DNA from 2 places in the Janibacter cremeus genome. Region 1 is predicted to be linked to the other one. Evidence: riboswitches for the same ligand, from Rfam matches in the RefSeq annotation. Region 1 holds a riboswitch; the other holds the start of a gene.

The links. Region 1 has a riboswitch for thiamine pyrophosphate ahead of thiC (phosphomethylpyrimidine synthase ThiC). Riboswitches for the same ligand answer to the same signal wherever they lie in the genome.
Region 2: it holds a riboswitch for thiamine pyrophosphate, as region 1 does, so the genes downstream of both, O9K63_RS10840 (ECF transporter S component) here and thiC (phosphomethylpyrimidine synthase ThiC) in region 1, are expected to answer to the same signal.

Annotation. Positions count from the first base shown of each region.
Region 1 is NZ_CP115184.1:3,304,451-3,319,814, forward strand. It holds gene O9K63_RS15850 (molybdopterin-dependent oxidoreductase) at 1-1,231, shown strand, start outside; gene O9K63_RS15855 (hypothetical protein) at 1,238-1,483, shown strand; gene O9K63_RS15860 (TetR family transcriptional regulator) at 1,581-2,240, shown strand; gene O9K63_RS15865 (MDR family MFS transporter) at 2,237-3,682, shown strand; gene O9K63_RS15870 (dodecin) at 3,714-3,923, opposite strand; gene O9K63_RS15875 (DMT family transporter) at 4,027-4,350, opposite strand; gene O9K63_RS15880 (DMT family transporter) at 4,347-4,694, opposite strand; gene O9K63_RS15885 (bile acid:sodium symporter family protein) at 4,743-5,633, opposite strand; gene O9K63_RS15890 (protein-L-isoaspartate O-methyltransferase family protein) at 5,715-6,287, shown strand; gene O9K63_RS15895 (NADP-dependent oxidoreductase) at 6,325-7,266, shown strand; gene O9K63_RS15900 (hypothetical protein) at 7,338-7,772, opposite strand; gene O9K63_RS15905 (helix-turn-helix domain-containing protein) at 7,863-8,633, opposite strand; gene O9K63_RS15910 (DinB family protein) at 8,735-9,262, shown strand; gene O9K63_RS15915 (tellurite resistance/C4-dicarboxylate transporter family protein) at 9,262-10,302, shown strand; gene O9K63_RS15920 (DUF488 domain-containing protein) at 10,299-10,655, shown strand; gene thiD (bifunctional hydroxymethylpyrimidine kinase/phosphomethylpyrimidine kinase) at 10,645-11,490, opposite strand; TPP riboswitch at 11,520-11,627, shown strand; gene thiC (phosphomethylpyrimidine synthase ThiC) at 11,625-13,385, shown strand; gene O9K63_RS15935 (MFS transporter) at 13,382-14,743, shown strand; gene O9K63_RS15940 (hydroxyethylthiazole kinase) at 14,740-15,364, shown strand, end outside.
Region 2 is NZ_CP115184.1:2,280,111-2,295,474, forward strand. It holds gene hrpB (ATP-dependent helicase HrpB) at 1-926, shown strand, start outside; gene O9K63_RS10770 (SRPBCC family protein) at 1,019-1,480, opposite strand; gene O9K63_RS10775 (mycothiol transferase) at 1,477-1,992, opposite strand; gene O9K63_RS10780 (DsbA family oxidoreductase) at 2,015-2,716, opposite strand; gene O9K63_RS10785 (MFS transporter) at 2,764-3,963, opposite strand; gene O9K63_RS10790 (universal stress protein) at 4,096-4,536, opposite strand; gene O9K63_RS10795 (universal stress protein) at 4,676-5,110, opposite strand; gene O9K63_RS10800 (DUF1361 domain-containing protein) at 5,208-5,909, opposite strand; gene O9K63_RS10805 (DinB family protein) at 6,045-6,629, shown strand; gene O9K63_RS10810 (hypothetical protein) at 6,643-7,515, shown strand; gene O9K63_RS10815 (hypothetical protein) at 7,557-8,126, shown strand; gene O9K63_RS10820 (helix-turn-helix transcriptional regulator) at 8,216-8,995, opposite strand; gene O9K63_RS10825 (cupin domain-containing protein) at 9,149-9,706, shown strand; gene O9K63_RS10830 (flavodoxin family protein) at 9,792-10,286, opposite strand; gene O9K63_RS10835 (ATP-binding cassette domain-containing protein) at 10,453-12,699, opposite strand; gene O9K63_RS10840 (ECF transporter S component) at 12,747-13,391, opposite strand; TPP riboswitch at 13,477-13,578, opposite strand; gene O9K63_RS10845 (DUF4235 domain-containing protein) at 13,710-14,042, shown strand; gene O9K63_RS10850 (NAD(P)H-quinone oxidoreductase) at 14,044-15,021, shown strand; gene O9K63_RS10855 (ABC transporter ATP-binding protein) at 15,115-15,364, opposite strand, start outside.

The DNA of each region.
Region 1 (15,364 bases):
CTGGGTGCTCAACGGAGTCGTCTACATCGCCCTGCTCTTCGCCACGGGGCTGTGGCGGCGCATCGTGCCGACCTCGTGGGAGGTCTTCCCCGAGGCCTGGGACTCGCTGCTGATGTACCTGAACTTCACGGCTCCGGACATCAGCCACTTCACGCCCTACGACTCGCTGCAGATGCTGGGCTACACCTTCGTGATCTTCGTGCTGGCCCCCTTCCAGATGCTCACCGGCATCGCGATGTCACCGGCGATCCGCTCCCGCCACCCGTGGTTCGTCAAGATGTGGGGCGGTCACCAGGGCGCGCGTTCCCTGCACTTCATCGGGTTGGTCATCTTCTCGGGCTTCATCGTGATGCACGTGTCGCTCGTCTTCCTCGTCAACCGCGAGCACAACATGATCAACATGGTCTTCGGCGGAGGTGAGGTCACGACGGCCCGGGCCGCGCAGGCCCTCGTCATCATGATCGCCACCATCGTCGCGGTCGCGATCTTCTGGATCGCGTTGTCCTACTGGTCGCTGGCCGACCGGGTCCGTGCGCAGAAGTTCACCGCCGGGGTCACCGAGGTCGGCCGCAAGCTCTTCCTCAATCGCATGCGGCCGCTCGGTGCGCGGAAGAAGGCCTACACCGACGACGACATCTCCGAGTTCCACTGGACCAACGGCCTCCCGCCGACGCAGGAGGAGTCGGCCGCGTGGATCGAGGCCCGGGACAACGATTGGGAGGGGCTGACGATCACGCTCCGTGACGACATCAACGACGTCGAGAAGGTGCTGACCGTCGCCGACCTCAAGGCCCTGCCCCGGCACTCCTACATCGCCACGCACACCTGCATGCAGGGCTGGTCGGCGACCTCCCGCTGGACCGGTGTGCGCCTCACCGACCTGATGGAGCAGCTCGGTCCGCGTCCCGAGGGGGCCCGCTACCTCCTCGCCGAGTCCTACGGCCTGGCGCAGAAGATGTACGACAACCGCCCGCGGGAGCCCTTCTACGCGGCCATCGACCTCGAGACGATGGCGGAGGAGGAGTCGATCCTCGCCTACGAGCGCAACGGCCTCCCGCTCGAGGACCACCTGGGCGCGCCCGCGCGCATGCGGGTCGAGTCCAACCACGGCTACAAGCACGTGAAGTGGGTCTCGCGCATCATGTGGGTCCACGACTTCGCGGAGTACGGTGACGGTCGTGGCGGGACCAGAGAGGACTCCGCCCTGCAGGCGTTCAACGGAAGGATCTGATCACGCGTGACGAGGATCGTCTCGACCCGCTTCCTGGTGGACGGCGTCCACGACGACGCCGACACCAAGAAGGCGTTGCAAGCGCTGTTCGACATCTTCGCCGAGAACGGCCTGGGTCAGGCGACCTTCGAGATCGTGGCGGGCGAGCCGACGCGCTTGTGGATCAAGCACACGGACGACGTGGTCCCCGACCGGGACCTGATCGCCGAGACGCTCGCCCGGGCGGGTGACTACCGGCTCGTGGAGGGGTAGCCCGGACGTCGCACGACCCCAGGGGAAGGCGGCAGCCCGGACGACGGATACGCGCCTTTTTGCACTGACTGCAAAAAGGCGCGTATCGTGGGTCGACGTGCCTGACGAGACCCCGCCACCCGCCCACCAGCAGGGCCGCCGCGAGCGCAAGAAGGCCGAGACCCGCAGCGCCATCCGTGACGCCGCGCTCGCGCTTTCCCTGGAGTCGGGCGTCGACGCCCTGACGGTCGCCCGGATCAGTGAGGCCGCCGACATCGCGCCGCGGACCTTCTTCAACTACTTCGCCTGCAAGGAGGACGCGCTCGTCACCGACGGCGCGGCCGTGGGCGCGCAGCTGCGTGAGGCGATCATCGGCCGACCCCACGACGAGGCGCCGATCGACTCCCTTCGTGCCGCCGTCATCGACAGTGACCTCGTCGCCGGCATGGAGTCGGGCCGCGAGCAGATGCTGCAGCGCCAGCGCCTCATCCAGTCCGATCCCGCCCTCCTCGCCCGCCAGCTGGCGCAGTTCGCGACGGTCGAGCGGGCCTTCGCCGAGGGCGTCGCCGAGCGCACCGGGCTGGCACCCGACGACCTGCGTCCCGCGACGCTCGCCGCACTCGCGCTGGGGATCGTGCGCGTGGCCGTCCGCCGCTGGACGGTCGACGACTCCCAGTCGCCCACCGACCTCATCGCCGCCGGCTTCGACCTGCTCCAGCACGGCGTGGGTGCCGACGGGGCCAGCGCACGACCCGCCGAAGGAGAGCGCCCCGCGTGACGAAGGACGCCACCCGCTCCGCCCCTGCCGTCCCGCCGAGCGCCGCGGCCAAGGAGGACCCTGCCCGGCCGGTCAACCGCAACGTGGTGCTGGCGGTGCTCGTGTCCGGTGCCTTCGTGATGATCCTCAACCAGACCCTGCTGAACACGGCGCTGCCGGCGTTCATGGCGGACTTCGGGATCACCGCGAGCACGGCCCAGTGGCTGACGACGATCTTCATGCTCGTCAACGGGATCATGATCCCGGTCACCGCGTTCCTCATCAACAAGTTCACGACGCGCGCGCTCTTCTTCACGGCCATGGGGCTCTTCATCGCGGGGACCCTCGCCTGCGCGATCGCCCCGACCTTCCCCGTGCTCCTCGTCGGACGGATCATCCAGGCGAGCGGCGCGGGCATCGTCATCCCGCTGATGCAGACGATCCTCTTCGCGATCTTCCCGCTGGGCAAGCGGGGTCAGGCGATGGGCACCTTCGGGCTGGTCATCGCCTTCGCGCCCGCGATCGGGCCGAGCCTGTCGGGCTGGATCGTCGACCACGTCGACTGGCACGTGCTGTTCTGGATGATGCTGCCCTTCGCGGTCATCGACCTGGCCGTGGCCTACGTCATCCTGCGCAACGTCACCGAGCGGACCCACCCGCGTCTCGACATCGCCTCGATCGTCCTGTCCTCGATCGGCTTCGGTGGGCTGCTCTTCGGTCTCGGTGCCGCCGGCAACGCCAGCTGGACCAGCCCGCAGGTCGCCCTTCCGCTGGTCATCGGCATCGGCACGCTCGTGGTCTTCATCCGCCGTCAGCTGTGGTTGCCGGAGCCGATCCTGGAGTTCCGGGTCCTGCGCTACCCGATGTTCACGCTCAACACCGCGCTGGGCATGTGCGTCTTCATGGTGATGATCGGCGGCATGCTGATCCTGCCGCTCTACATGCAGAACATGAGCGACTACACGGCGATGGAGTCCGGCCTGGCGTTGCTGCCCGGCGCCGCGGTCATGGGTCTGATGTCACCGGTCACCGGGCGGATCTTCGACCGCATCGGCGCGAAGTGGCTGGCCGTCCCCGGCTTCACCCTCCTGACGGTTACGACCTTCATGCTCGCGCGGCTCGACGTCGACACGTCCTTCACCTACATCGCGATCGTCAACACCGTGCGGATGGTCGGCACGGCCATGATCATCATGCCGGTGACCACGGCCGCGCTGAACCAGCTGCCGCCCAAGCTCATCCCGCACGGCACCGCGCTGAACAACACCATGCGCCAGATCGCCGCCGCCGTCGGGACGGCCGTCCTCGTCACCGTCATGGCCACGGCCGCCCGCGACCCCGAGGTCTACGGGAGGGCGGGCCTCATCCACGGCGCGAACGTCTCCTTCGTCGTCGCCGGGGTCCTCGGGATCGTCGGGATCGTCGGCTCCTTCTTCATCAGGGAGAGCGCGCGCCGACGCTGACCCGACCCTCGACTCGTGCCCGGGGGGCGGGTCAGCCGTCGTGCCGGAAGCCGAGCTTGATCGTCACCTGCCAGTCCGCGACGGCGTCCCCGTCGACGTGGCCGCGGATCGACTGCACCTCGAACCAGTCGAGGTTGCGCAGCGTCTTCGACGCCTCGCCGATGGCGTTCTCGACCGCCGCGTCGACGCCGTCCGGCGAGGTGCCGACGATCTCGGTGATGTTGTACGTCCTGTTGGCCATGAGTGCCTCCTGGTCGAGCCGGCGGGGGTGCCGGGAGCAATCACGCTAGTGGAGGACGGCGCCGACGTGCACGGGATGAGCGGGGTCGAGGGAGCCTCGTCCCTCAGCTCACCGAGCCGAGCTCGACGAGGAGGACGCCGGCCATGATCAGCGCGATGCCCAGGACCATGACCCGCGTGAGTGGCTCGCCGAAGAACACCCGTGAGCCGATCGCGGTGAGCGCCACGCCCGCGGCCGCCCAGATCCCGTACGCGACCCCCAGCGGCATGCCCTGGCCCAGGGTCGCGGCCAGCCCGGTGAAGGCGACGAGGTAGCCGGCGCCGACCGCCGTGTACCAGACCGGGCGACCCGTGGCGGCGAGGCGGAGGGAGAGCGTCCCGGCGACCTCCGCGACGACGGCCACGAGGAGGAGGAGCCACGCGGTCACGGGGTCGCCCCGGGTGCGCTGGCGTCCTCGTGGGACCCGAGCTCCACGAGCAGCACGCCGCCGATGATCAGCACGATCCCCGCGCCCATGAGGCCGGTCACGGTCTCGTCGTGGATCACGGCCGACAGGGCCGTCGTCAGCACCACACCGGTGGCCGACCAGATCCCGTACGCCACCCCGATGCCCATCCCGCGGCGCAGGACGGCGGCCAGCAGCACGAAGGCGGCGGTGAACCCCACGGCGACGACGACGTACAGCAGGGGCTGCTCGAGCGCGCCCTTCAGCGAGAGGGAGGCCGTCACCTCGCACACGATCGCGGCGGCGAGCAGGAACCACTTCGTCACGTGCCCCCCGATCCCGCTCGCGACATGGTCGTGATCCTACCGACTGGGTCAGGCGCGAAGCGGCGCCGGCGTGGACGCCGCGCCGGGACCCTTCCTCCCGCGGGTGATCGCGAAGCCGAAGGCGGTGGCCAGCAGGTACATCAGCAGCGAGTACACCGCGCTCGGCATCGCGACCGTCGTGCTGCCGAGGATGCTGATGGCGATGGTGAGGGCGATCGTCGTGTTGTGGATGCCGATCTCCATCGAGGCGGCGATGGCCTGCGCGTGCGACAGGCGCAGCAGGAGCGCCGATCCGTAGCCGATCGTCAGGCTCAGCAGGCAGAAGAGCCCGGTGACCAGCCCGACCTGGGAGAGGTAGTCGAAGATGTTCTCGCGCTCCTGCAGCACCGCGCCGATGATGATCGCGACGAGCACGACGATCGAGAACACCCGCACGGGCCTGTCCGCCCGTGCGGCGAGCTCGGCCCGCCGGCTGCGCACCGCCATCCCGATCGCCACGGGCACGAGGACGAGGGCGACGACGCCGGCGACCTTGCCGAACTGCAGGCCGAGCTCTCCCTCCGCGCCGAAGTGGCGGATTGCGAAGTTCGTGATGAGCGGGATCGTGAAGGCCGCCAGCACCGAGTTGATGGCGGTGAGCGTGATGTTCAGCGCGATGTCGCCGCGGAAGAGGTGGCTGAAGAGGTTCGCCGTCGTTCCGCCCGGCGAGGCCGCGAGCAGCATGACGCCGACCGCGAGCAGCGGGGACAGCCCGAACCCCTTCACCAGGCCGAAGGCCACCACCGGCAGGACCAGCACCTGCACGGCCAGGGCGAGCACGACGGCCCTGGGCTCCCGGCCGATGCGGGCGAAGTCGCCGACGGTCAACGACAGGCCGAGGCCGAACATGATGATGGCCAGGGCGATCGGCAGGCCGACGGTGATCAGTCCGGAGTCCATGGCGGACACCATGCCACAACTGGTTACCTACGAGTAGGGTCATTTCTTGCGGGTGCGTCACCCGACGGCGAGGATGACCCCATGGACGAGGTGAGCGAGCGCGTCGAGCAGGCCTTCGCCCGAACCCCCCGCTCCGGCTTCCTGCCCGAGCGGGAGCGCCACCGTGCGGCCGAGGACGGCCCGGTGGCCATCGGCGACGACCAGACCAACTCCCAGCCCAGCACCGTCGCCGCGATGCTGCGCCTGCTCGACGTGCGCCCAGGGCAGCTCGTGCTCGACGTGGGCAGCGGGTCCGGGTGGACGACGGCACTGCTGGCCGACCTCGTCGGCCCCGAGGGGCAGGTCATCGGTGTCGAGCGCATCCCCCGACTCGTCGAGACCTCCCGTGCGGCGCTCCTCGGTCTCGATCGCCCGTGGGCGCAGGTGCGCCACGCCGACCCGGACGTGCTCGGCGCCCCCGGCAACGCCCCCTTCGCCCGCATCCTCGTCTCCGCGGAGGCGAGGGAGCTGCCCGAGCAGCTCGTCGACCAGCTCGCCCCGGACGGGGTGATGGTCCTCCCGGTCGCGGGGGAGATGCTGCGGGTCGTGGCGCACCCGGAGGGCCCCCGGGTGACGCGGCACGGGCGGTACCGGTTCGTCCCGTTGATCTCCTGATGGAATGCACGAGCGGGTCCCGCCCGTTGACGCCGACATGCGTGCAATCACCTATGACCGATACGGAAACGACGACGAGCTGCGGATGGTCGACCGCCCCGACCCGAAGGTCGGACCGAGCGAGGTGCGCATCCGGGTGACCCGGGCGTCGGTCAACCCCGTCGACTGGAAGGTGATGTCGGGCGGCCTCGACCCGCTCATGGACAGCCACTTCCCGGTGGTCCCCGGGTGGGACGTCGCCGGCGTCGTCGACGAGGTGGGACCGGACGTCCCGGAGTTCGCGCCCGGTGACCGCGTCGCCGCCTACGCCCGCAAGCAGGTCGTCTCCGCCGGCACCTTCGCCGAGTACGTCACCGTCCGCGTCGACGACGTGGCCGCCGTACCCGACGGGGTGACCGACGACGTGGCCGCGGCGCTGCCGCTGGCCGGACTGACCGCCCTGCGCGTCCTGGAGACCCTCGCGGTGACGAAGGGGGACACCCTGCTCGTCCATGCCGCCTCCGGAGGAGTCGGCCACCTCGCCAGCCAGCTCGCGGTCGCCGCGGGTGCGACGGTGATCGGGACCGCATCACCGGCCAACCACGACAAGCTCGCGGCCGTCGGAGCGACGCCCGTCGCCCACGGTGACGGGCTGGCCGACCGGCTCGCCGAGGTGGCGCCGGACGGCGTGGACGCGGTCGCGGACCTCGTCGGCGGTGTCCTCGACGTCTCCCTCGAGGTGCTGCGCGAAGGGGGTCGCCTCGCCTCGGTCGCCGACCCGGCCGTCGAGGAGCACGGTGGCCGCTGGGTCTGGGTGCGCCCGGACGGGGAGCGTCTGGCGCGGCTGCTCGCCGAGGTCGCCGAGGGCCGGCTGCGCGTCGACATCGACCGCGCCTTCCCGCTCGAGCAGGTCCCGGAGGCCTTCGCCCTCAGCCGCGAGGGCGGTGCCCGGGGCAAGCTCGTCATCACCGTCAGCGACGAGGGTGCGGTCCTCGCCTGACCGAGTGGACTCGCGAAGGGCGGGCACCCACCGTTGGTGGGTGCCCGCCCGATTCCCCCCCGGAGATGCGCTCAGGCCCCGGCGTCCGCCATGCAGGCGTCGATGGCCTTCCCGAGACCCTCGTCGAGGGCCGTGAAGTCGGCCTCCCCCAGGTAGCCGAAGGGCTTGGGGGCCTTGCCCTTGTTGTAGTAGGCGCCGCCACCGACGGTGGCCTTGGAGTGGATGAGCGGCACCGACGTCGCGCCGGTCTCCGCCATCCAGTGCTCGACCGCGACGGAGGAGTACCCGGCGCACTCCGGTATCCCGATCTCCTCGGCGATGATCATTGCGCCCAGGTCCGTCAGCGACACCCAGGCCGTGCTGTTGCGGGCCAGCTGCTCGGCCGCCTTGTCGTTCCAGTCGACCTTGTAGCAGTGGTGCGCCGAGGCGGCCGTCGCCGTCCCCAGCGTCAGCGCGGCCGCGCCCGCGATCACCCCGACCGACCGTCGGATGAAGTGGTGTGCCATGACTGTCTCCCCATGTCCCCGTGCCGCCGGACCTCCCGACGGTCTGGGAGCAAGCACACTCCGGACCGCGAGGGTGTGCCATGCGTAGATCTACCCATGGCGGGACGTGGCCAGACCGTCCCCACCATCGAGGAGGCCCATCCGGTGCGCGCGGGTGACGGCGCTCAGGCGGTCGCCGACGCGCAGCTTGCCGTAGATGTTGGACAGGTGCCGGTGCACCGTCCGCTCCGAGCAGCCCGCGAGTCGGGCGATGGTGTGCGCCTTGTGCCCGGCGGCCAGCAGGCGCAGCACCTGGGTCTCGCGGTCGGTCAGGTTCTTCGGGGGCAGGTGCTCGGGCTCGAAGAGCCGGACGAGGCCGGCGACGACGGGCTGCACGGCGCGCAGCAGTGCCAGGTCCGCCTCGTCGTAGTCCGCGCCGTGACGGCCGATGAAGAAGACGACGAACTCGGCGCCCGGCCGCACGGGGAGTGCCGCGACCTGGTTGATCCCCCAGATCTCCATGCTCCCGATGCACTTCGGCGAGCTCTGCCACCGGCCCTGGCCGCCGTAGGCCCGGCCGGCGGTCGTCGGCTCGAGGCTGCCGGCACGGAACCGGTCGATCAGGGGGTCCGGCCCGGCGTCGATGCGCATGTCCGCGCGCATCCGCGCCCGGGCCGAGGGGGAGGCCGACCGGCCGACCGCTCGCACGTCGTAGCCGAGGGGGGCGCCGTGGACCATCAGGCCCGCGCTGGAGCCGAGCCGGTCGATGAGCAGGTCGCTCAGGGCCCCGACTCGGGCATCGGCGGTGCCCGGCGCCTCGACCACTGTGGTGACGAGGTCCACGACCGTGGCGAAGGGATCGCCCCCGCTGTTGGTGACCACGGGGCCATTGTCGTGGCGCCCCGGGGGCAAGTAAAGACGTCATGGGCGAGGTGGACGACTGCTCGTCCACCCGGGTGACCACCGCTGGCACCATGGGGAGCATGGACGCCGCACCACCACCTGCCGAGCCAGACGCCACGGACTGGACCTTCGTGCTCGAGGCCGGGTGCCCCGAGTGCGGGTATGAGCTGCACGACCCCGTCCTGACGGGAGAGCGCCTGCGGGCCGCGGTCCCGCGCTGGGCAGAGGTGCTGGGCCGCCCGGACGTCGCGCGGCGGCCCAGCGAGCACGTGTGGTCCCCGTTGGAGTACGCCAGCCACTCCCGTGACCTCGTGGCGGTGCTCGGTGAGCGCGTCGACGCGATGCTCACGGGGAAGGACCCGGTGCTCCGCGACTACGACGGTGAGGCGGCAGCGGTCCGCGGAGAGTTCTGGGCCAACGAACCGGACGAGGTCGCGCAGCAGATCGCGGTCGGGACCGAGTCCACCGTGGCAGTCCTCGGTCGTGTCGAGGGCGACGACTGGGAGTGCACCGGTCGTCGCGGGGACGGGAGGCCCTTCACCGTCACCGAGATGTGCCGTTACCTGCTCCACGACGTGGAGCACCACCTGCACGACGTCCAGGGCTGATGGGACACGTCCGCGAGGTCGTCGCGACACTGCCCCCAGGGTCCTTCGCCTTCGTCATGGCGACGGGCATCGTCTCGATCGGGATGGACCAGCAGGGCTTCGTCCTCGCCTCCCGCGTCCTGCTCGTCATCGCCCTGGTGGCGTGGGTCCTGCTGCTCCTGGCCCTGGGGACACGGTGCGTGCTGTACCGCGAGCGGGTCATCGCCGACCTGCACGACCCCGTCGTGGCCTTCGGCTTCTTCACCGTCGTCGCCGGCACCGACGTCCTGGCCGTGCGCCTGGTCAACCAGTACTGGCAGGCCAGTGCCGCGATGCTCGCCTTTGCGGCGGTCGTCGGGCTCTTCCTCGGCTACGGCGTCCCCTGGGCCGCTGCCCTCGGACGGGCGGAGCGTCCCGTGCTCCAGCACGTCAACGGCACGTGGTTCATCTGGGTCGTCGCGAGCCAGTCCGTCGCCACCGCGGCGGCGAGCATCGAGCCGCAGGTCACGACGGGTCGGGCCGAGATCGCCGTCCTCGCCGTGGCCACCTGGTCGGTGGGCATCGTGCTGTACGCCGCCTGCGCGGTCTTCGTCGCCCTGCGGATCCTGCTCTACCCCTTCTCCCCGTCCGACCTCAACCCGCCGTACTGGGTCTCGATGGGCGCCATGGCGATCACCGTGGTCGCGGGCGCGAAGATCGTCGAGATGGAGTCGACGCCGATCATCGACGTCACCTCCGGGCTCATCGGCGGCCTGTCCGTGCTCGGCTGGGCCTGGGCGACGTGGTTGATCCCGGTGCTCTTCGCCGTCGGCGTGTGGCGCCACCTGCTGCACCGGATCCCGCTGACCTACGAGGCGACGTGGTGGAGCATCGTCTTCCCCCTGGGCATGTACGCGGTGGCGGGGATGTACATCGGGCGCGCCGACTCCCTTCCCATCGTCGAGGCGATCGGCTCCGCCTGGCTGTGGGTGGGCGCGTCGGCGTGGCTCTACGCGGCCGTGCAGATGGCCCGGTCGTCCTGGCGCCGACGTCATGACGCGGGCGTACGGTCGGTGGCATGACCACCCGTGACCAGGTCCATGTCCGCTCCGTCCGCGACGAGCCCGCCAGTGGCGACGGCCACCGGGTGCTCGTCGACCGGGTGTGGCCCCGGGGCGTGAGCAAGGAGGACGCCGCCCTCGACGACTGGCTCAAGGAGGTCGGGCCGTCCACCGAGCTGCGTCAGTGGTTCGGCCACGACCCGGAGAAGTTCGACGAGTTCGCGAGGCGCTACGAGAAGGAGCTCGCCGGCAACGAGGACTGGCAGACCCTGCAGGACCTCGTCGCCGAGCACGGCCGCGTGACCCTGCTCTTCGGCGCCTCCGACAAGGAGAACAACCAGGCCGTCGTCCTGCGGGACCTGCTCACCCGCTGACCGCACCCCACCGCGGCTGCTCGTGGAAGTGGTGCACCGGCCCCGCGCCGGCCCCGACCGCCAGGTCCTCCCCGTGGCGAAGGGCGTCGGTGAGCCAGTCCTTCGCCTCCCGGACCGCGGGGAGCCAGCCGTCGTGACGGGGGCGAAGGGCGGCGATCGCCGTGCTCAACGTACAGCCGGTGCCGTGGGTGGCCGTGGTCGCGATCCGGGGGGAGCGCAGCTCGACCATGTCACCATCGGCGGCGTCGAGCCACACGTCGACCGACTCCGGCCCCTCCAGGTGGCCGCCCTTGAGCAGCACCCGGCGGGACCCGGCGCCGGCAAGTCGCTGTGCCTGCGTGATCAGACCCTCGCGCGAGGTCGCCGGTTCCTCCTCCAGGAGCACGGCGGCCTCCGGCACGTTCGGTGTGATCACGTCCGCTCGGGCGACGAGCTCGCGCACCGCGGCCACGGCGTCGTCGGCGAGCAGCCGTGAACCCGAGGTCGCGACCATGACCGGGTCCAGGACGACCGGGACGTCCGCGAGCGGGCCCGAGTCGAGCGCCGCGTGCACCGCCTCGACGAGCTCGCTCGAGGCGAGCATGCCCACCTTGACGACGTCGATCGCGACGTCGGCGACGAGGGTGTCGACCTGCGCGCGCACGACGTCGACCGGGACCTCGTGGACGAGCGTGACCCCCCGGGTGGATTGGGCGGTCAGCGCGGTGATGACACAGGTGCCGTAGGCACCGAGCGCGCTCGCGGTCTTCAGGTCCGCCTGGATGCCGGCACCCCCCGAGGGGTCCGAGCCGGCGATGGACAGGACGACCGGGGGGCGGGGGAGGGGGACCGTCATGCGAGCACCGTAACGGTGTGGTTGTATCGAGGGACCCCCGCGGGAGCTCGGGCACGAGCTGAGATCGGACTGTCGCCGTCCGGACCGTCTGAACCTGTCCGGATCATGCCGGCGAAGGAAGAGGAGACGCAGACATGCGCGTACCCCGTGAGTCCGAAGTCCACCCCCAGCACCGTCGGGTCGAGGTCGTCGACCCCAACGACCCGACGGTCCGCGTCCCGGTCACCGCCATCTCGTTGGCACCCGCCCCCGACGGCACCCCCCACGAGGACGTGTACGTCTACCGCACCCGCGGCCCCGGGTCGGACCCGCAGGTCGGGCTGCCCGACCTGCGGGCGCCCTGGATCGAGGGACGCGGTGACGTCGGGACCTACCCCGGTCGTGCTCGCGACCTGGCCGACGACGGCCGCTCGGCCGTGCGCCGCGGAGCGGCCTCCCTGGCCTGGCAGGGACCGGAGCGGACCCCCCTTCGCTCCACGGCGGGGCGCACGGTCACCCAGATGCACTACGCCCGCCGCGGCGAGATCACCGCGGAGATGCGGTTCGTCGCCCTGCGGGAGGGCTGCTCACCGGAGCTGGTGCGGGACGAGGTCGCCGCCGGGCGGGCGATCATCCCGGCCAATGTCAACCACCCCGAGTCGGAGCCGATGGTCATCGGGCGGGCTTTCCTGACCAAGATCAACGCCAACATCGGCAACTCGGCGGTGACCTCGTCCATCGCCGAGGAGGTCGACAAGCTCACCTGGGCCACGCGCTGGGGCGCCGACACGGTCATGGACCTCTCGACGGGCGAGGACATCCACACCACCCGGGAGTGGCTCATCCGCAACAGCCCCGTGCCGATCGGCACCGTCCCGATCTACCAGGCACTGGAGAAGGTCGACGGGCATGCGGAGGCACTCACCTGGGAGGTCTTCCGGGACACCGTCATCGAGCAGTGCGAGCAGGGGGTGGACTACATGACCATCCATGCGGGAGTGCGCCTGCCCTTCGTGCCGATGACGGCCGACCGCGTCACCGGGATCGTCTCCCGCGGCGGCTCGATCATGGCCGGTTGGTGCCTGGCCCACCACGAGGAGTCCTTCCTCTACACCCACTTCGACGAGCTGTGCGAGATCTTCGCCCGCTACGACGTGGCCTTCTCCCTGGGCGACGGGCTGCGGCCCGGGTCGATCGCCGACGCCAACGACGAGGCCCAGCTGGCCGAGCTGCGCACCCTCGGCGAGCTGACGCAGCGGGCGTGGGAGCACGACGTCCAGGTCATGGTCGAGGGGCCCGGGCACGTCCCGATGCACCTGGTGCGGGAGAACGTCGAGCTCGAGCAGGAGTGGTGCCACGGCGCGCCGTTCTACACGCTCGGTCCGCTCGTCACCGACATCGCGCCCGGCTACGACCACATCACCTCGGCCATCGGCGCCGCCGAGATCGCCCGGTACGGCACGGCGATGCTCTGCTACGTCACGCCGAAGGAGCACTTGGGCCTGCCCAACCGGGACGACGTGAAGACCGGTGTCATCACGTACAAGATCGCGGCGCACGCGGCCGACCTGGCCAAGGGACATCCCGGCGCCCGGATGCGCGACGACGCCCTGAGCAAGGCCCGTTTCGAGTTCCGTTGGCACGACCAGTTCGCGCTCTCCCTCGACCCGGAGACCGCGATCGCTTACCACGACGAGACGCTGCCGGCGGAGCCGGCGAAGACCGCGCACTTCTGCTCCATGTGCGGACCGAAGTTCTGCTCGATGCGGATCAGCCAGGACATCCGGGACGCGTACGGCTCGGCGGCCGACCAGCGAGCCCTGATCGAGGCGGGCATGGCGGCGAAGTCGCGGCAGTTCGTCGAGCTCGGGGCCAGCGTCTACGTCCGCCCCGACACCGAGACGCCTGCGCGATGACCCTCGTGCCCGGACTGCCGCCCGCCGGACGGGCCGCCGTGCGCGGGGGCGTCATCGGCAACTACGTCGACCAGCTGAGCATCTTCCTTCCCGTCGTGGTGCTCGCACCCGCCCTGGCGACGCTCGCCGGTCCGCACGCCGGGGTCACCGCCGGTGCGTCGGTCATCGTCGCCACCCTCCTGGGCCGCCCGATCGGGTCCATGGTCTTCGGTCGGCTCTCCGACCGGATCGGGCGCACCCGCACGACCAAGGTGGCCATCGCGGGAACCGCGGCGTGCAGCCTGGCCATCGCGGTGGTCCCGACCCACGAGAGCATCGGCGTGCTCGCCATCAGCACCGTCGTGCTCCTGCGGTTCGTCGGTGGGGTTTTCCTCGCCGGCGAGTACACGTCGGCCATCCCGTTGGCGATGGAGTGGTCGGTGCCCCGGCGCCGGGGCCTCGTCTCCGGCCTGATCATGTCCATGGCCCCGTGGGCGCAGTCGACGATCGCCTTCGTCACCGCCGCCCTCATCGCGCTCCTCGGGCCGGAGACCTACGCCGCGTGGGGATGGCGCCTCGTCTTCGCCGCCGGGGGTGCAGCGGGTCTCGCTCTGCTCGGCTACTACTCCTCCCGCGTCGCAGACGCCCCCGACGTCGTGCGTCAGCGGGAGCGCACGGCCGACGAGGACGCCCCCGCGGCGCTCGGTCTCCGGGCCGTCCTCGGTGGCCACTACGCGGGCGCCTTCTGGCAGATGTTCGGCCTGATGACCGGTCTGTGGCTCATGACCAACATGGTCGTCATCCTCGCCGCCGGTCGGCTCGGGGCCGATGCCGGCCTGACCGGCAGCCGTACCGCGGTCGTCATGGGCGTCGCCGCCGTCGCCCAGGCGCTCGTGATGTCGGTGACCGGCCATCTGTCGACCGTCGTCGGCCGACGACGGTTCTTCATCACGTGGGGGCTCGTCGCCGCCGTCGCGGCACCCCTGCTGTGGTGGGGCACGGTCGCTGCCGGCGTCATCCCCGTCATCGTGGGGATCGCTCTGCTGCAGGTGATCACGGTGTGCGGCTACGGTCCCGTCGGCGCATACCTCTGCGAGCGCTTCCCCGCGCACGTGCGCTCGACCGGGTACGGGACCGCATACTCCCTGTCCATCGTCGCCCCGGCCCTGTGGCCCTGGTGGCTGCCCACGGTCGAGGGCGCCCTGGGCCATGATGGGTCGGTCGCCGCGGTCCTCGTGGTCGGTGGCCTGCTCGTCGCCGGCTGTGGCGCCCTGGGTCCGCGACTGGCCCCGGCGGAGCTGGACCGCGACGTCGAGAGCCTCGCCCGGGCGAGGGACGAGGCCCCGTCGGAGGCGGCGCTCGCCGGTGGTCACTCATGACGGCCGACCTACGCGCCGAGGTCACTACGGCGATCGCCCGGGTGCGGGAGCGCTCGCCCCTGGTGCACGGAGCCATCGGATCGGTGACCCGGGCCCTGGTCGCGGACGGCCTCCTCGCCGCGGGCGCGCGCCCGATGCTCACCGAGAACGTCGCGGAGGCTCCCACGCTCGTCACCGTCGCGGATGCGCTGCTGATCAACCTCGGCTCGTTGAGCGCCGACGGGATGGCCGGCTTCGTCCCCACGGCGCGGGCGGCGCACGAGCGCGGCATCCCGTGGGTGCTCGACCCCACGGCGATCGGGCTCGCGCCGGTGCGCACCCCGATCGCCCACGACCTGTGCGCGCTCGGTCCGACGGTGGTGCGGGGCAACGCCTCCGAGATCCTCACCCTCTCCGGCGGGGGCCGGGGCGGACGGGGCGCCGACAGCACCGCCACCCCCGACGACGCGGCGACCGCGGCCCGCCGCCTGGCCCAGGGACGGTGCATCGTCGCCGTCTCCGGCGAGCGCGACCTCATCACCGACGGAGAGCGCACGATCCGCGTCACGGGCGGATCGGCGATGCTCACCCGGGTCTCCGGGACCGGTTGCCTCCTCGGCGGGCTGACCGCAGCGTTGCTGG
Region 2 (15,364 bases), 1.0 Mb from region 1:
ACGGCCCCAGTTACCTGCTGGTCTCCGGGACGCGTGCGGCGCTGCCGACGGGCAACCCCGTCCGCCACCACGAGTGGATCGTCGTCGCCGACGTCGCCCGGGCCGAGGGGCGGGTCGCGGCCGGCACCGGCGCCGTCATCCGGCTGGCCGCCGGCCTCACCCGGGAGGAGGCCGAGACCGCCGGAGCCGGGTTGCGAGTGCGTGAGACCCGGGCCGACCTCGGCGAAGGGAGGGTCACGGCCCGCGAGGTCGACGCCATCGGCGCCATCGAGCTCAGCTCCACCCCGGTCCGGGTGGACGCCGTGACGGGGGCGGACGCAGTGGCCCGCGCCCTCGCCGACCGGGGGCTGGACCTCCTCGCGTGGTCACCGACCGCGGCCGCGCTGCGCCGCCGGCTGGCCGTGCTGCACCACCACCTCGGCGACCCGTGGCCGGACGTCTCCGACGCCGCCCTCGCGGGACGGCTCGACGAGTGGCTCGGCCCCGAGCTGCAGCGGATCGCGACAGGGACGCCGATCGCGAGGATCGACCTGACCGACCCCCTTCGTCGACTGCTGCCGTGGCCCGCGGCGACGCGACTCGAGGAGCTCGCGCCGGAGCGGCTGCCGGTGCCGAGCGGGTCGCAGGTGGCGATCACGTGGCCCGCCCACGACGAGCCCTCTGCCGCACCGGTGGTGGCGGTGAAGCTGCAGGAGTGCTTCGGGCTCGCGGAGTCACCCCGACTCGTCGAGGGACGGGTGCCGGTGCTCTTCCACTTGCTCTCCCCCGCGCGGCGTCCGCTCGCGGTCACCGACGACCTCGCCTCCTTCTGGTCCGGGCCGTACGCGCAGGTGCGAGCCGAGATGCGCGGTCGATACCCCAAGCACCCCTGGCCGGAGGACCCGTGGACGGCGCCGGCCACCGGACGGACCAAGCGGCGGATGTGACTCGCGGGTGCGACGACACGCCACAGCCGCGCCTCAAACCCCTGCCCGACCACACTGGCGATGTCGGGGCCCGTCATGCGGCGCAGCCGCGGTCAGGCGAGCAGACGCCGAAGAACGATGCGGTACCCGGGTGCGACGAGGCGAGCGGCGAGTCGCTCCGCACCCGACAGGCGCGAAGGGAGCCACGGCAGCTCGACGTGCTGACGCCAGGTGATCCGGGTGCGGCCCGCGTCGGGGGTGAACGTCACCTCGATCCCACCAGCGATGACGGACCCGGTCTTGACCACGACGGCGCGGCCGGCCCCCGTGGTGGGCGGCTCCCATTCGACGACCCGCATCGGGTCGTCGAAGCCGAGTGGGCCGAGCCCGGTGCGGCCGCAGAACTCCGCGCCGACGCCGAGCCGCGTCGCGGGCGGAACGGTCCCGACCGTCGTCAGCGGGATGACGGCGGTGTGCCGGTCAAGGTCCCACACGCGCGTCCAGGCCTGCGCCGGAGCCATGGGGGCCTCGACCTCGACCACGAACTCACCGGCCACGTCCGCTCCCTCGCTCACACCGACACGTGCCCGCCGAGCAGGCCGCGCACGTAGGCGGCCTGGCCGATGTGCTGGGTGATGTCGTTGACGACGCTGACCAGCCGCACCCCGAGGGTGACCGGCTCCTCCCACGAGGTGTCGACGACCCAGTCGAGGTCCGCCTCCTTCAGGCCGCCCACCCACGCCACCGTCTGCGCGTGGACCTCCTCGACGTACCGGGCCAGCAGGTCGGCGGGGGCGCGCACCCGGGCCACCTGCGCGGAGGTGTGCCCGAAGCCGGTGTCGTCCTCGTCGAGGTCGAGGTCGAAGAACTCGATGAACCCCCGCGCGGCCCAGACCTGCTGGAGGCCGGCCGCGTCGGCGATGTGGTCGTCCTGGACGCGGTAGGCGTGCCAGACCAGCCACGCGATCGAGTTGGCGTCGGGCGTGACCCGGTGTGCCAGCTGGTCCTCGGTCAGACCGTCGACGACGGCGAAGGCACCGTCGCGCACGCGGTCGAAGGCGTCGATGAGCAGCTCTGCAGGTGTCATGTCCCGACGCTACGCCGCCGGCTCAGATGGCGCAGCCGTCGGGGCCGCACGCGTCGGCACCGGCACCGTCGACGACCTGGAGGGCGGGGGCGCGCTCACCCCAGGCCTTGTCGAGGACCTCGCGGAAGACCTCCGGCGGCTGCGCACCGGAGACCGCGTACTTCATGTCCACGACGACGAAGGGGACACCGGTCACCCCGATCCGGCGGGCCATGTCGATGTCGGAGGCGACGGCGGCCTTGTAGCGGCCGTCCGCGAGGGCCGAGCGGATCTCCCCTTCGTCCAGACCGACGGAGGTGCCGATGCGCACGAGGGTGTCGACGTCACCGATGTCCGCGGCATGCTCGAAGTGCCCGGAGAGCAGGGCCTCCTTGGCCTCGTCGCCGAGACCGCGCTCCCTGGCGAGGTGCAGCAGCTCGTGGGCGCGGGCGGAGTTGGCGACGACGAGCGAGTCGAAGTCGTAGGCCAGCCCCTCGCCCGCGGCCTGCTCGGCCACGTGCGCGAACATCTGCTCCACCTGCTCGGCGGCCATCCCCTTGCGCGAGGAGAGGTACTCGACCTCGGTGCCCTCGTAGTGCTCCGGCAGGGTCGGGTCGAGCTGGTAGCTGTGCCAGGTCACGCCCACCTCGTCCCGGTGCGGGTAATCGGCCAGCGCCGTCTCGAGGCGGCGCTTGCCGATGTAGCACCACGGGCAGGCGATGTCGGACCAGATGTCGATCTGCATGTCCGCAGCAACAGCGGGTGGGCCTGAAATCATCCGCCTCATCCCCATCAGTGACCAGTCAAGGTCTCCTGCGCGCGCACCCACGGGAGGATCGCGAGCGCCGAGATGACCCCGCTCAGCGCGAAGGCCCAGCCCCACCCGGCGTAGTCGACAACGAGTCCGACGAGGATCGGGCCGCCGATCCCGCCCGCGTCCTGGCACATCTGGTAGCCCGCAAGCACCTTGCCGCCGGAGCGGTGGTTGCCCACGACATCGGCGACGCTCGCCTGCTGCGCCGGGTTGAGCAGGCCGGCCCCGGCACCGAGGACCGTGGAGAGCACGAGGATGAGCACCAACCCACCGGACAGACCCATCGTGCCCATACCGAGGGCGCTCAGTGCCAGACCGATCATGATCGGCGGACGGCGTCCGACCGTGTCGGCGAGGCGACCGGAGAACTGCAGGGTCAGCGCGGTCGCGCCCGCACCGACGGCGAGCGCGACACCGGCGGCCCAGGTCTCGCCGACGACGGCGACGGCGAAGAGCGGCAGGACGGCGACGCGGACGCCGAAGTTCGTCCACCCGTTGGCGAAGGCGGAGACCATGGCCGCGCGGTAGGCGCTGTTGTGCCGCGCCTCGCGCACGGACATCGGCGGCAGGTCGGCCTTCGTCGGGTCGGGTCGCATGTGCGCGCCCCGCAGCATCACGCCGACGAAGCCCGCCGCGATGAGCAGCGCGATCCCGTAGACCACGAAGGGCACCCGCATGCCGAACTCACCGAGGAGGCCGCCGATGACGGGTCCGATGACGCCACCGATGAGGAAGGCGCTGCCGTACAGCGACGAGACCTTCCCACGGATCACCGGCGGGGCCATCCGCACGAGCAGGGCCATCGCCGAGACCGTGAACATCGTCGAGCCGATGCCACCGAGGGAGCGGAAGATCAGCAGCTGCCAGTACGACTGCGCGAACGCGGAGGCACCCGTCGACACCGCGACGATGATCAGCCCCATGAGGTAGACCGGTCGCTCGCCCAGCCTGGTGACCAGCACGCCTCCCGCGGGCGCGAAGAGCAGACGGAAGAAGGCGAAGGCGGAGACGATGACCGTCGCGGCGGCGACCGTGACATCGAAGCTCTGGGCGAACTGCGGCAGCACCGGGGAGATCAACCCGAAGCCGACGGCGATGACGAACGCCGCGGCCACCAGGACGAGGATCTCCCGGGGGACGGGGGGTCGCTCCTGCACGGTCGCGGCCCGGGTAGTCACCCTCGGTACTCTGCCATCCGCCGGATGGTGCGACGAATCACCGCCCGTGCGGCCACTGCCGGGACCGTGGGGACAGCAGTGCGGGAGCGACCGCACCCGGGTCGCTCCCGCACCGTCGAGGGCGCTGGGCGCCTACTTCTTGTGCTGGTCCTCGTGCGGCATCACTGTGACGGCGCAGCGCGCGTGGGTGACGACGTGCTGGCTCACCGAACCCAGCAGCATCCCGGTGAAGCCTCCGTGGCCGCGGCTGCCCACGACCACGAGCTGCGCATCGTGCGATGCCTCGACGAGCACCTGCGCCGGGTGCCCCCGCACGCTGCGATGCTCGATCTGCGCGTCCTCCCCCAAGGTGGTGCGGATGGTCTCGGCCAGCATCTCGCGGGCCTCCCCCTCCACGGACTCGGCTGTCTCCCAGTTGGTCATCGCCATGTACCCGTAGACGGGCTCCAGCTGCCAGGCGACGAGGCCCACGAGGGGTGCGTCCACCAGTCGGGCGTACTCCGCCGCCCACGTCAGCGCCCGGACGGAGTCCGCAGACCCATCGATGCCGACGATGATCGGTTCCACTGCCATGTCGCCCCTCCTGCCGTGTCGTGACGAAGGTGTGCACCTCCGTCGGGTCGGAGCCGGCCCTGCCGATCCCATCGGATCGGAACCACCCGCCCGGTATCAATACTACCGCACGTAGTAGGGGTGGGCCAGCGAACCGCTCCTACTTCTTGGTCTTCTCGTGCGGCAGGACGGTGACCGGGCACCGCGCGTGGGTGACGAGGTGCTGGCTCACCGAGCCCAGCAGCATGCCGGTGAACCCACCGTGCCCACGGCTGCCGACGACGATGAGCTGCGCATCGTGGGAGGCGCGGACCATCACCTCCGAGGCGTTGCCGTGCTCGACGCGCACGTCGGCCTGCGCGCCGTCGCCGAGCGCCTCGCTCACGACCTTGTCGGCCACCTCACGGTGCTTCTTCTCGACGGCGGTGTGGTCCCACTTGCTGGAGAACGTCTCGTCGTAGAGCGTGGTCACCTCCCAGGCGATCACGACCTGGAGCGGCGCCCCGACGTACTTGGCGTACTCCGCCGCCCACTTCGTGGCCCGGACGCAGTCCTGGGACCCGTCGACTCCGACAATGACTGGCTTGGCGTCCATGTGGCTCCATCCATCCTGTAAGGATCCGCGATCACGAGAGGATCTGCGTCGGTCGACGCGTTATCAGCCTAGAGCCGGACGAGGCTCCAGCGGGGGGTTACGCCGCCCCGGATTCGCGCCCGATCGGCCGCCGTACGACGAGCCGGCCGAGCGTCCACGTCACGAGGTAGGACATGACGAGCCCGGCGGTCATGGCGGTAGCGAAGCTCAGCAGGAAGGGGTTGCCGAGCGGGTCGCCGAGCCGGTGGAGCACGATGCCGACGAGTCCCTCCGGGTTGGTGAGCACGTCCCAGGAGTTGAACCGCGGGAATCGGCCCAGGTAGATCCCGACCGACGACAGCGCCAGCGAACCGATGGCCAGCACCCACCCGGCCACTGCCCCGAGTCGCGACCCCACCACGTCGTGCACCAGCAGCAGCGAGGCCATCCCGAGCAGCAACCCGGTACCGGCGAAGGCACCGATGAGCAGGGCGTCGAACCACACCGGCGCACCCGGGATCGCCCCGAGGTGGATGAAGTCGGTGAGGATGTACGGCGCATTGGGCAGGAAGAGCAGCCACACCACACCCGGGACCGCCAGGAGCCACCCCGGCGCCCGCACCCGGTTCAACAACACGAGGACGAGCGCCACGACGTACGGCACCCAGGCGAGGAAGAGGTTCCAGCGGAGGAAGGCGAAGGCAGGCGCCCCCGTCATCTCCGCGCGCACGTCCTGCAGGCCCGAGGCCAGCAGGGAGCCGGCCCCGAGCAGCGCCGTGAGGCCGATGATCCACGGCAAGGGGCGTGGGACAGAGGTCATCGGGAGAGAATCTAGGCGATCCGGCTGGGAGACCGGGCGGTGGTGGCTGGACGGTCGCTGGACGCTCCGGCGATCCCGTGGTGTGCGCGGCCGGGCGGTGGGAGGGTGGACGCACCCGACCCGCGAGGAGCAGCGATGACCGACGACCAGAAGACGATCCTGCACGCGGCCCTCCGGGGCCAGCGGGACGCCCTTCGCCTCAAGCTGGAGGGGTTGTCCGAGCGGGACGCACGACTCCCCCGCACCCCCACCGGCACCAATCTGCTCGGTCTGTACAAGCACGTCGGCTCGTGCGAGCTGGGCTACTTCGGGGAGACCTTCGGCCGGCCGAGCGACCTGCCGCAGCCGTGGGACGCGTCGGGGGTCTCGGTGGAGGACGACACGGACCTGTTCGCGACCGAGGACGAGTCGATGGCCGAGGTGGTCGAGTGGGTCGAGGCCTGCTTCGCCCACGCGGACGCGACGATCGAGGCGCTGCCCCTCGACGCGTCCGGATCGGTCCCGTGGTGGCGCCCCGGCAACACCGTGACGCTCCAGCAGATCCTCGTCCACCTCATCCAGGAGGAGGCCCGCCACGCCGGCCAGGCCGACATCCTGCGCGAGGAGATCGACGGCGCCACCGGCTACCGCGCACCCGGCGACAACCTGCCGGAGCTCGACGAAGGGGGCTGGGCCGCCCGCCATGAGCGCCTCACCCGGATCGCCGAGGCCCACGGCTGACAGGATCGGCGTCATGGACCTGGCCGAGGCGGTGGACGAGCTCTACGGGGCGCCACTGGCGGACTTCGTCGCCGTGCGCACCCGACTCGTGGCACGGGCCAAGGAGGAGGCGCCCGACCTCGTCGGTGAGCTGAAGACCCTGCGCAAGCCGACCGTCGTCGCGTGGCTGCTCAACCGGGTCGCCCGCACCGAGCCGGAGGTGGTCGCCGACCTGCTCGACCTCGGCGAGCGGATGCGCACCGCCCAGGCGAAGGGGGACGGAGCCGCCCTCTCCGCGGCGAGGCCGGAGCGCCGCGAGGCGATCGAGGCCCTCGTCGCGGCGGCCCGCCGGTGCGGGGAGGAGACGGGCACGTCCTTCGGCGGGAGCGCGGTCGACGGGGTCTCCTCGACGGCGGTGGCCGCTCTCGCGGACCCGGCCAGCGGGGACGCTCTCGCGTCCGGACGGCTGCTGCGGCCGCTGGCCTACGCCGGTTTCGGCGAGGTCGAGCTCGACGACGCGGTGGCGGTGCTGCGGCTCGTCCCGCCGTTGCCGGAGGGCGAGGACGACCCAGAGGGCACGGAGGGCGACGAGCTCGAGGACGCGGAGGCCGAGGACGGCGAGAAGGGCGAGGATGCCCAGGAGGCAGAGGACGTCCAGGACGCCCACGCAGCGGCGGAGGCCAAGGCGACAGCCGATGCAGCGGCGGAACGCGCGCGCGAGCGTGAGCTCGCCGAGGCCAGGGAGAGCCTGCGGGAGCACGAGCGGGCCCTGGGCGCCGCGCGGCTCGCCCACTCAGAGGCGCTCGCGGCCCTCGAGGCGGCCGCCGCCGACGTCGATCGACTCGAGGAGGAGGTCGCCCGGGCCACCGAGAAGGTCGCCGACCTCGAGACACGCCCGCACGACTGACATGCACGAATTCGCTTTCAGCGCAAGAGATAGTTGTTCACATGAGCACCACGAGCACCACGCCGTCCACCTCGGGCCCCACCGCCCTGCCGTCCGTCTCCCGGGCGCGCACCGTTCCGGCCGAGGACCTGGAGGCGATGCTCGCGACGGATGACGACGTGGTCGAGACCGCGCTCATCCCCACCCTCGCCTTCCGTGACGCCGTCGAGGAGTCCGCCTCCCCCGGCAAGGACCCGGTCGCGTCCACGACGCAGGCCGTCGGCGCCACGACCGCGGCCCGGGTGGCCACCGTCCCGACGATCGACGCCGCCCCGGCCGAGGCCGAGACCGTGCCGGAGAGTGACCTCGAGCGGGTCGTCCCCCCGGTCGGACACAGCCTGCGCAGCCGTCACGCGTCGCCCGAGTCCATCGCGGCGGTCCGCCGCAACCTCATCGCCGTCTGTTGCGTCGTCGTCTCCGTGGTCGCCATCGGCATCGCCGTCGGCCTCGTCGGGGGCTGGATGGCCATCGCGGCCTACGCGCTGCTCGTCGTCGTCGCGGCCGCTGCGCTGCGCCGCGCCAACGCGCGCTACGCCCCCCGCCACAGCCGTTACACCGCACGTCACGCCTGAGCCCCGGCAGGGCACGAAGGGGGACCCCATCGCTCTCGGTGGGGTCCCCCTTCGTCCGTCGGGGGTGGCGCAGGGGCACTGCCCCGGCGTCACCGGATGAGGTCCGCTACCGCGACCGGCGGTGCGCCGAGGACCTCCTCCGCCCGCAGGACGGCCGCGGTGCGCGACGACACGTCGAGCCGCTCGAAGATGTCCCGCAGGTGGGTGCGGACGGTGCCCTCCGAGATCCCGAGTCGACGACCGATCTGGTGGTTGGTGCGCCCGAGTCGGACGTGGCCCAGGATGTCGACCTGGCGCCGGGTGAGCCCGGGAGTCGTGTGCTGCGCCGCCTGACCGCGCGCGAAGGCCCGGGCGATGTGCGGTCGCAGCAGCTGCAGGTAGAAGCGATCCCGCTCGGTGAAGCCCGACCCTCGCCCTCGGCTGAAGAGCAGGCGCAGCGTGCGTCCCGGGCCGCCGTCGGGCAGCACCATCATCATCTCGTGCTCCACGGGGAACTGCGCGAGGTACTCGACGTACATGGGCGAGGCGTGGTACTCGCGATCGGACTCCACGTCCCCGGTCAGCGTCACCGACGCCAGGTCGCCGGTGCGGTCGCACAGGCTGCACGGTGACCTCCAGTAGTGCTGCCAGAACGGATCGTCCTCGGCATCCGCCTGCGCAGGGAAGAGGGTCGTCCGGACCCCGTCGTACTCCTGCTGCCAGGCGTGCGCGCGGGCCACCGAGTCCATCCGGTTGAAGCTGATGAGGTCACAGGGGGCCAGCTGGTAGAGAGCCTCCAGGAGCGGGGTCGGCAACCCGACCTCACCGGTCACCACCTGCAGTGGCTCAGCCATGAGCAGGAGGTCGCCCTCGGTCGTCAGTGTGCTCATGCCGCGCCTCCCCACGAGTGCCCCACCACTTTTCAGTGTCCTCCTCGCGCCGGTCCGGCACCACGCAATTCCGCAGATGGTGCGCCGACCGGCACAGGCGCACGCTCGAAGAGCGATGCACGGTGCGTCGCTCGGGAAGCAAGGGACACGATCATGAACAGGCACAGTCCAACCAAGGGCATCATCACCGCCGCGGCGCTCGTCGGGCTCGTGCTATCGGGGGCCACCTCCGCCCAGGCGCGCGAACCGGAGCTCCACGGCATCGACCCTCCCCCGCCGTCGGTGGTGGCCGCGGGTGTCGCTGCGGCGGCCTACGACGCCTCGCTCGGCCAGAGCGGCGCCGCAGCCGCGCCGAGTCACCGGGTCGAGCTCGTGGCCAAGGGGTCGGCGAGAAGCAACCGCACCACCGTCGCGGCGAAGATCCACATCCCGCCGGGCGGCGGTGTGGACTGGCACACGCACCCCGGGCAGGTGTACGTCATCGTCGCAGGGGGCGGGGAGCTGACCCTTCTCACCACGGGCTGCCGGCGGCTGAGCCAGCCCACGGGTACGGCCTTCCAGCCGCCCCGGTCGGCGCACACGGCCCGCAACTACTCGGACGAGCCGTTGACGCTCGTGGCGACCTTCGACATCCGTGGCCCGAAGCCGACCGTCATGGTCGATCCGGGACGGGACGCGCAGCTGGACGAGCGGTGCGGCCTCGAGGAGTGAGCCGGTTACGACGGGGCCTCGTCAGCTGCTCGGCAGCGCGGCGGGGCCTCGTCGGCTGCCCGGGCAGCCCCGGCAGGGGCCCTCGTCAGCTGCTCAGCAGCGCGGAGAGGGTGCCGCCCAGCTCGGTGGCGCGGTCGGTGGCGTCCTCGTCGACGTCGCCGAGGACCTCGAGGACCTCCGCCGCCTGCTTCCACTCCAGCGCCGAGACGATCGAGGTAACCGCGCGGACGGCGCCGGTGACGTCGTAGCGGCCGTGGACCCACAGCCCGAAGGGCCGCTTGGCGGTCGGCCCGGCCTGTCCCTCCCCCGCGCCCCCGGAGTCGTCGAGGGCGCCGCCGACCTGGAGGAAGGTCGAGTCGAAGAAGTGCTTGAGCGCCCCGGACATGTAGCCGAAGTTCGCCGGCGTCCCGAGCAGGTAGCCGTCGGCGGCGAGGACGTCGTCGGCGGTGGCCTCGAGCGCGGGGATCACCTCCACCTCCACCCCCTCGATGTCGGGGTGTCGCGCGCCCTCGAGCGCCGCGTCGAGCAGCGCCTTGGTCGAGCGGGTCGGGCTGTGGTGGACGACGAGCAGGCGTGCCATGCCTCCATCGTGCCCTCTGTCGCGCCGTCGGTCGAGGACGGAGCGGGCGAAGGGGGCGGGTGTGGCCCGGCTCAGGCCGAAGCCCGCACTGTGCACCCGGGTGACGGCTGCAACCGGTCGTGCGGGCTTTGCGCCAAGGGCCGCCCCGCGTCCTTCGACCGCGAAGTCAGGACAGCACGACGATGGCGATCGGCACGCACGCCAGGAGGACGACGAGCGTGTCCCCCAGCCGCCACGGGGCCCGGGTCGCCCAGGTCCGGCGCCCGGCCGAGGCGAACCCGCGCGCGTCCATCGCGACCGCGAGGGTCGCGGCCGAGCCGAGCGAGCGCAGCAACATCCCCATCGTGGAGGACCACAGGTACGCGACCACGCTGCGCGGGTGCCGCCAGCTGACGCCCCGGCCCCGCAGCCGTCGCGCCCAGCCGACCTCGGTCCACGCCGCCCCGAAGGACTGGATCCGTTGCAGGGCAGCACCGATGGCCACGACCGGCCGGGGTGGCAGCCGCAGGCGCTGGCCGAGGTGGTCGGCGAGGTCGTCGGGGTCGATGAAGGCGAGGGTGATCGCCGACGGCACGACGATGACGAGCATGCGCGTCGCCGCCGAGAGCGCGTCGCCGACGTCCTGGGTGCCGAGCAGCCACGTCGACCAACCGACGCCGAGGCCGCCGAGCAGCGCGGGCACGAGGCGGATCGCCAGACCACGCCAGCGGCCGGCGACGGTCCAGCCGCGTCCGGTGCCGGGGATGTTCGCGAGGCCGACGAGTGCGCCGAGCGTGAGGAAGGCGAGGACGACGAGCGACGTCCGCCACCCCGGCGAGAGCACCGCCGCGACGATCGGCAGGGCGGCAGCGGCGAAGAGGGACAGCGGCCCGCACGCCGAGAGCACGGCCCGCGGGCGTGGCGGCGCCTCGCGCGGCGGCGGGGGCAGGACCGTGTGCACCTCGTCCGCGAGCCGGACGAGGTCGGGGTCGTGCGTCGCGGTGACGACCGCCCCGCCCCGCTCACGGTGGGCGGCCAGCAGTCCGACGACGGCCGCCCAGGTGCCGCGGTCCTGCCCGACCGTGGGCTCGTCGGCGAGGACGACCCCGGGGCCGTGGGCCAGTGCCGCGGCAACCGCCAGGCGGCGCTGCTCACCACCGGAGAGCGTCTGCGGGTCGGCCCGCTCCAGGTGGGCCAGGCCGAGCGCCTCGAGGAGGTGACGGGCCCGTTCTTCGTCCTGCGTGCCGAGTGTGCGGCCGGTGAGCATGACCTCTTCGAGGACGGTGCGCGCGAGCAGCGCGCTGGAGCTCCACTGCGGGACCCAGCCGAGGCGGCCGGCGACCTCCTCGGCCGGCAGGTCCGCGACGTCGCGCCCGTCGTGCGTCACCACCCGGCCTGACGAAGGGGGCAGCAGCCCGGCCGTCGCCGCCAGCCAGGTGCTCTTGCCGCCGCCGCTGGGCCCGACGAGCGCGGTGGTCCGGCCTGCGGTGGCGGTGAGGGTCTCGTCCGTGGCCAGGGCGGTCATGACCTCCGTGCTGCCGTCGAGGCGGGTACGACGCCGCTCGACGCGCAACGGCTCGGCGGTGACGAGGGCGGTGCCCGCGGGCTGCGGCCGGTGCACCGGCCCGAGGTCGATGGCCGCCGGCTCCGGCGCAGGGGCACCCGGGACCCAGATGCCGCCGGCCACGAGCTCGTCGTGGTGCTCGGTGAGCACCCGTCCCGGGGCGCCGTCGTGGCGGATGCGGCCGTCGACGTCGAGGACGACGATCCGGTCGACGAGGTCGACCCAGGGCCCGATGCGGTGCTCGACGAGGACGGTGGTCAGCCCCTCGCCGGCGGCGATGACGGCATCGCGTACCTCCGCGCCGGTCGCATCGTCGAGCATCGCGGTCGGCTCGTCGAGCAGCAGCAGGGACGGTCGCAGCGCGAGGGCCCCGGCGAGGGCGAGGCGCTGGGTCTGCCCGCCCGAGAGGGTGTGGGTCGGCGTGTCCAGCGGCAGGTGGCCCAGGCCGACCCTCTCGAGCGCAGCCGTCACGCGCGGTGGCATCTCCTCCGCGGGCAGGGCGATGTTCTCCAGGCCGAAGGCGACGTCGCGGCCGACCGTGGCGGCGACGGTGCCGGAGCCGGGCTCCTGCAGGACCAGCCCGACCGACCCCGGCCGCTCGCCCGGTGCGTGCCCGTCGAGGCGCACGGTGCCGGAGAGGTCTCCCGAGTCGACGGTGAGCAGCAGACCCGCGAGGGCCCGCAGCAGGGTGGACTTGCCCGACCCGCTCGGGCCGACGAGCAGCACCCGCTGGCCCGCGGGCACGGTCAGGTCGAGGTCGCGCAGCACCGGCTCCCGACGGCCCATCGGGCGCCAGGTCAGGCCGCGGACCTCGACCGCACCGCCCTCGACGGGTGGGGGTGTGCGCGCGGAGGACTCCTCGGCGGGCACACCCCCACCCGGCGGAGCGGGCGGGCGACGTGTCACGGTCACCGCGGTCAGACCGCCCTCTGCTCCAGGACCTCCTGGCCCGGCGGGAAGGGGTTGAGCGCGCCGGCTCGGGCGAGCGCCCGGGTGAGCAGCCAGCCACCGAGGCCGGCGATGACGATGCCGGAGACGACCATGAGCGGCAGGTAGGCCAGCTTCCACGTCCAGGTCCAGTCGGGGAAGTAGGTCCCGATCTCGTAGAGCCACTCCAGCGGCGCCGAGAGGGCACCGGACAGGAGGGCGACCATCGGGCCGAAGGACGCGTAGGCGAAGATCGCGAAGGCCAGCTCGGCGCCGATGCCCTGGGCGAGGCCGGAGACGATCGTCGTCACGCCCCACTGGTTGCCGAAGAGCGCGGAGACGGTCGCGGCGATGAGCTCGCAGGCCAGGGCCGCGCCGGGACGGCGGATGACGAGCCCCCCGACGATGCCGGCGATGAACCAGAAGCCGACGAAGAGACCGAAGAGCGGCTGGAAGGCCAGTCCGAGCGCGGAGATCGGGCCGTTGTAGAGGAGGCCGTAGCCCCAGTAGGCGACGCCGAAGGCGACGCCGAGGAAGGCGACGGTCAGCAGGTCGACGGTGCGCCAGCCCATCAACGGACGGGTGGCGCGGACGGTGCCGGCACGGACGTGGTCCGTCGGCTTGGTGGTGGTCATGTGGGTGCTTCTCCTGTGTCGATGAACCCACAGGGAGGGTTCCCGTCGCCGATGACCGCGGCCCGGGGACCTCGGCATCGACGAGGGCCCTTGAGACTCGACTCCCTACGCCGGTGCGAACCGGATCAGGTACGAGGGTCTGCGGTTGCCCGCACTCTCAGCGCTGTGCGCTCCCCTGTCGTGCCCCTCCAGCATACCCGCTGTGCGCGCGATGGCCAGTGCTCGCGGCCCGTCCTGTGGCAGTGTTGTGCACGACGAGTACTTGGCGCGGCACCCGCTGCGCCTTCCCGAGACGAAGGGACGACCGACGTGGGCAACATGGTCTGGAAGCTGCTCGGCACGGGGTCGGCGATCGTCGCCGGCATCGTGTCGAAGAAGGTCATCACGATCATCTGGAAGAAGGCCGGTCACGACTCCGAGATCGACCCGACCAATCCGGACATCCCGTTCCGCGAGGCGCTGGCCTACGCGGCCCTGGCGGGGGTGGCAGCAGGTCTGGCCAGGACCTTCACCACCCGCCAGGCAGCGGCGATCTACCAGCGCTCGGCGGGCCACCTGCCCAAGCCGATGCGCGAGGACATCGAGGAGGAGCTGAGCGAAGGCGGTCGCAACGCCGACGAGATCAGCAAGCACAGCCGCAAGCGCTCCTGACGTGCGGGGCATCTCGATCACCAAGCCCGGGGACGCCGACGTCCTGCAGGCCACCGAGGTCGACGACCCCCGCCCGCAGTCGGGGCAGGTCGTCGTCGACACGGTCGCCGCGGGGGTCAACCGGGCCGACATCATGCAACGCAAGGGGCTCTACCCCCCGCCGAAGGGGGCCTCCCCCCTTCCCGGTCTGGAGGTCTCGGGCACGGTCCGCGAGGTCGGCCCCGACGTCGAGGGCTGGTCCGTCGGCGACGAGGTCTGCGCGCTCGTCGACGGCGGCGGCTACGCCGAGCAGGTCCTCGTGCCGGCCGCCCAGCTGCTGCCGGTCCCCCGGGGTGTCTCCGTGCGCGATGCGGCCGGGCTGCCCGAGGTGGCCTGCACGGTCTGGTCCAACGTCTTCATGACCGCGAACCTGCAGCCGGGTGAGGTCTTCCTCGTCCACGGCGGCTCCTCGGGCATCGGCACGATGGCGATCCAGCTGGCCAAGGCCGCCGGAGCCACGGTCGCCGTGACCGCCGGCACCGAGGAGAAGCTGGCCTTCTGTCGCGAGCTCGGCGCGGACATCGCGGTCAACTACCGCGAGCAGGACTTCGTCGAGGAGGTCCGGAGCGCGACCGACGGGCACGGCGCGGACGTCATCCTCGACGTCATGGGCGCGAAGTACCTGCCCCGCAATGTCGACCTCCTGGCAACGAACGGCCGGCTGGTCGTCATCGGACTCATGGGCGGTCGCACGGGTGAGCTCGACCTCGGGAAGATGCTGAGCAAGCGTGCCGCCGTCATCGCGACCTCGCTGCGGGCCCGTCCGCCCGAGGAGAAGGCCACCATCGTCGCCGCCGTGCGCGAGCACGTGTGGCCACTCATCGACGACGGCGCTGTCCGCCCGATCATCCAGGGCACCCACCCGCTGGACCGGGCGGCCGACGCGCACCGTGAGCTCGAGGCCAGCGGCCACATCGGCAAGATCCTGCTCACCCCCTGACGCGCAGGAGCCCAAGCAGTTGCGAGGTGGGCACCTCCCCCTTCGCAGGAGCCTAAGCAGTTGCGAGGTGGGCGCCTCCCCCTTCGCAGGAGCCTAAGCAGTTGCGGGGGTGAGGTGGCCGTCGTCGAGGCGCCAGACCGCGTGGGCCACCTCGGCGACCTCGGGGTCATGGGTCGCCAGCAGGACGATCCCGCCACGTCGGGCGACCTCCTGCAGCAGCGCGACCACCCGCTCGCGGGTGTCGTGGTCGAGCTCGGAGGTGGGCTCGTCGGCGAGGAGGAGCACACCCCCTTCGTCCAGGCGAAGGGAGGCCAGGGCCAGTCCGCGGGCGACGGCCACCCGC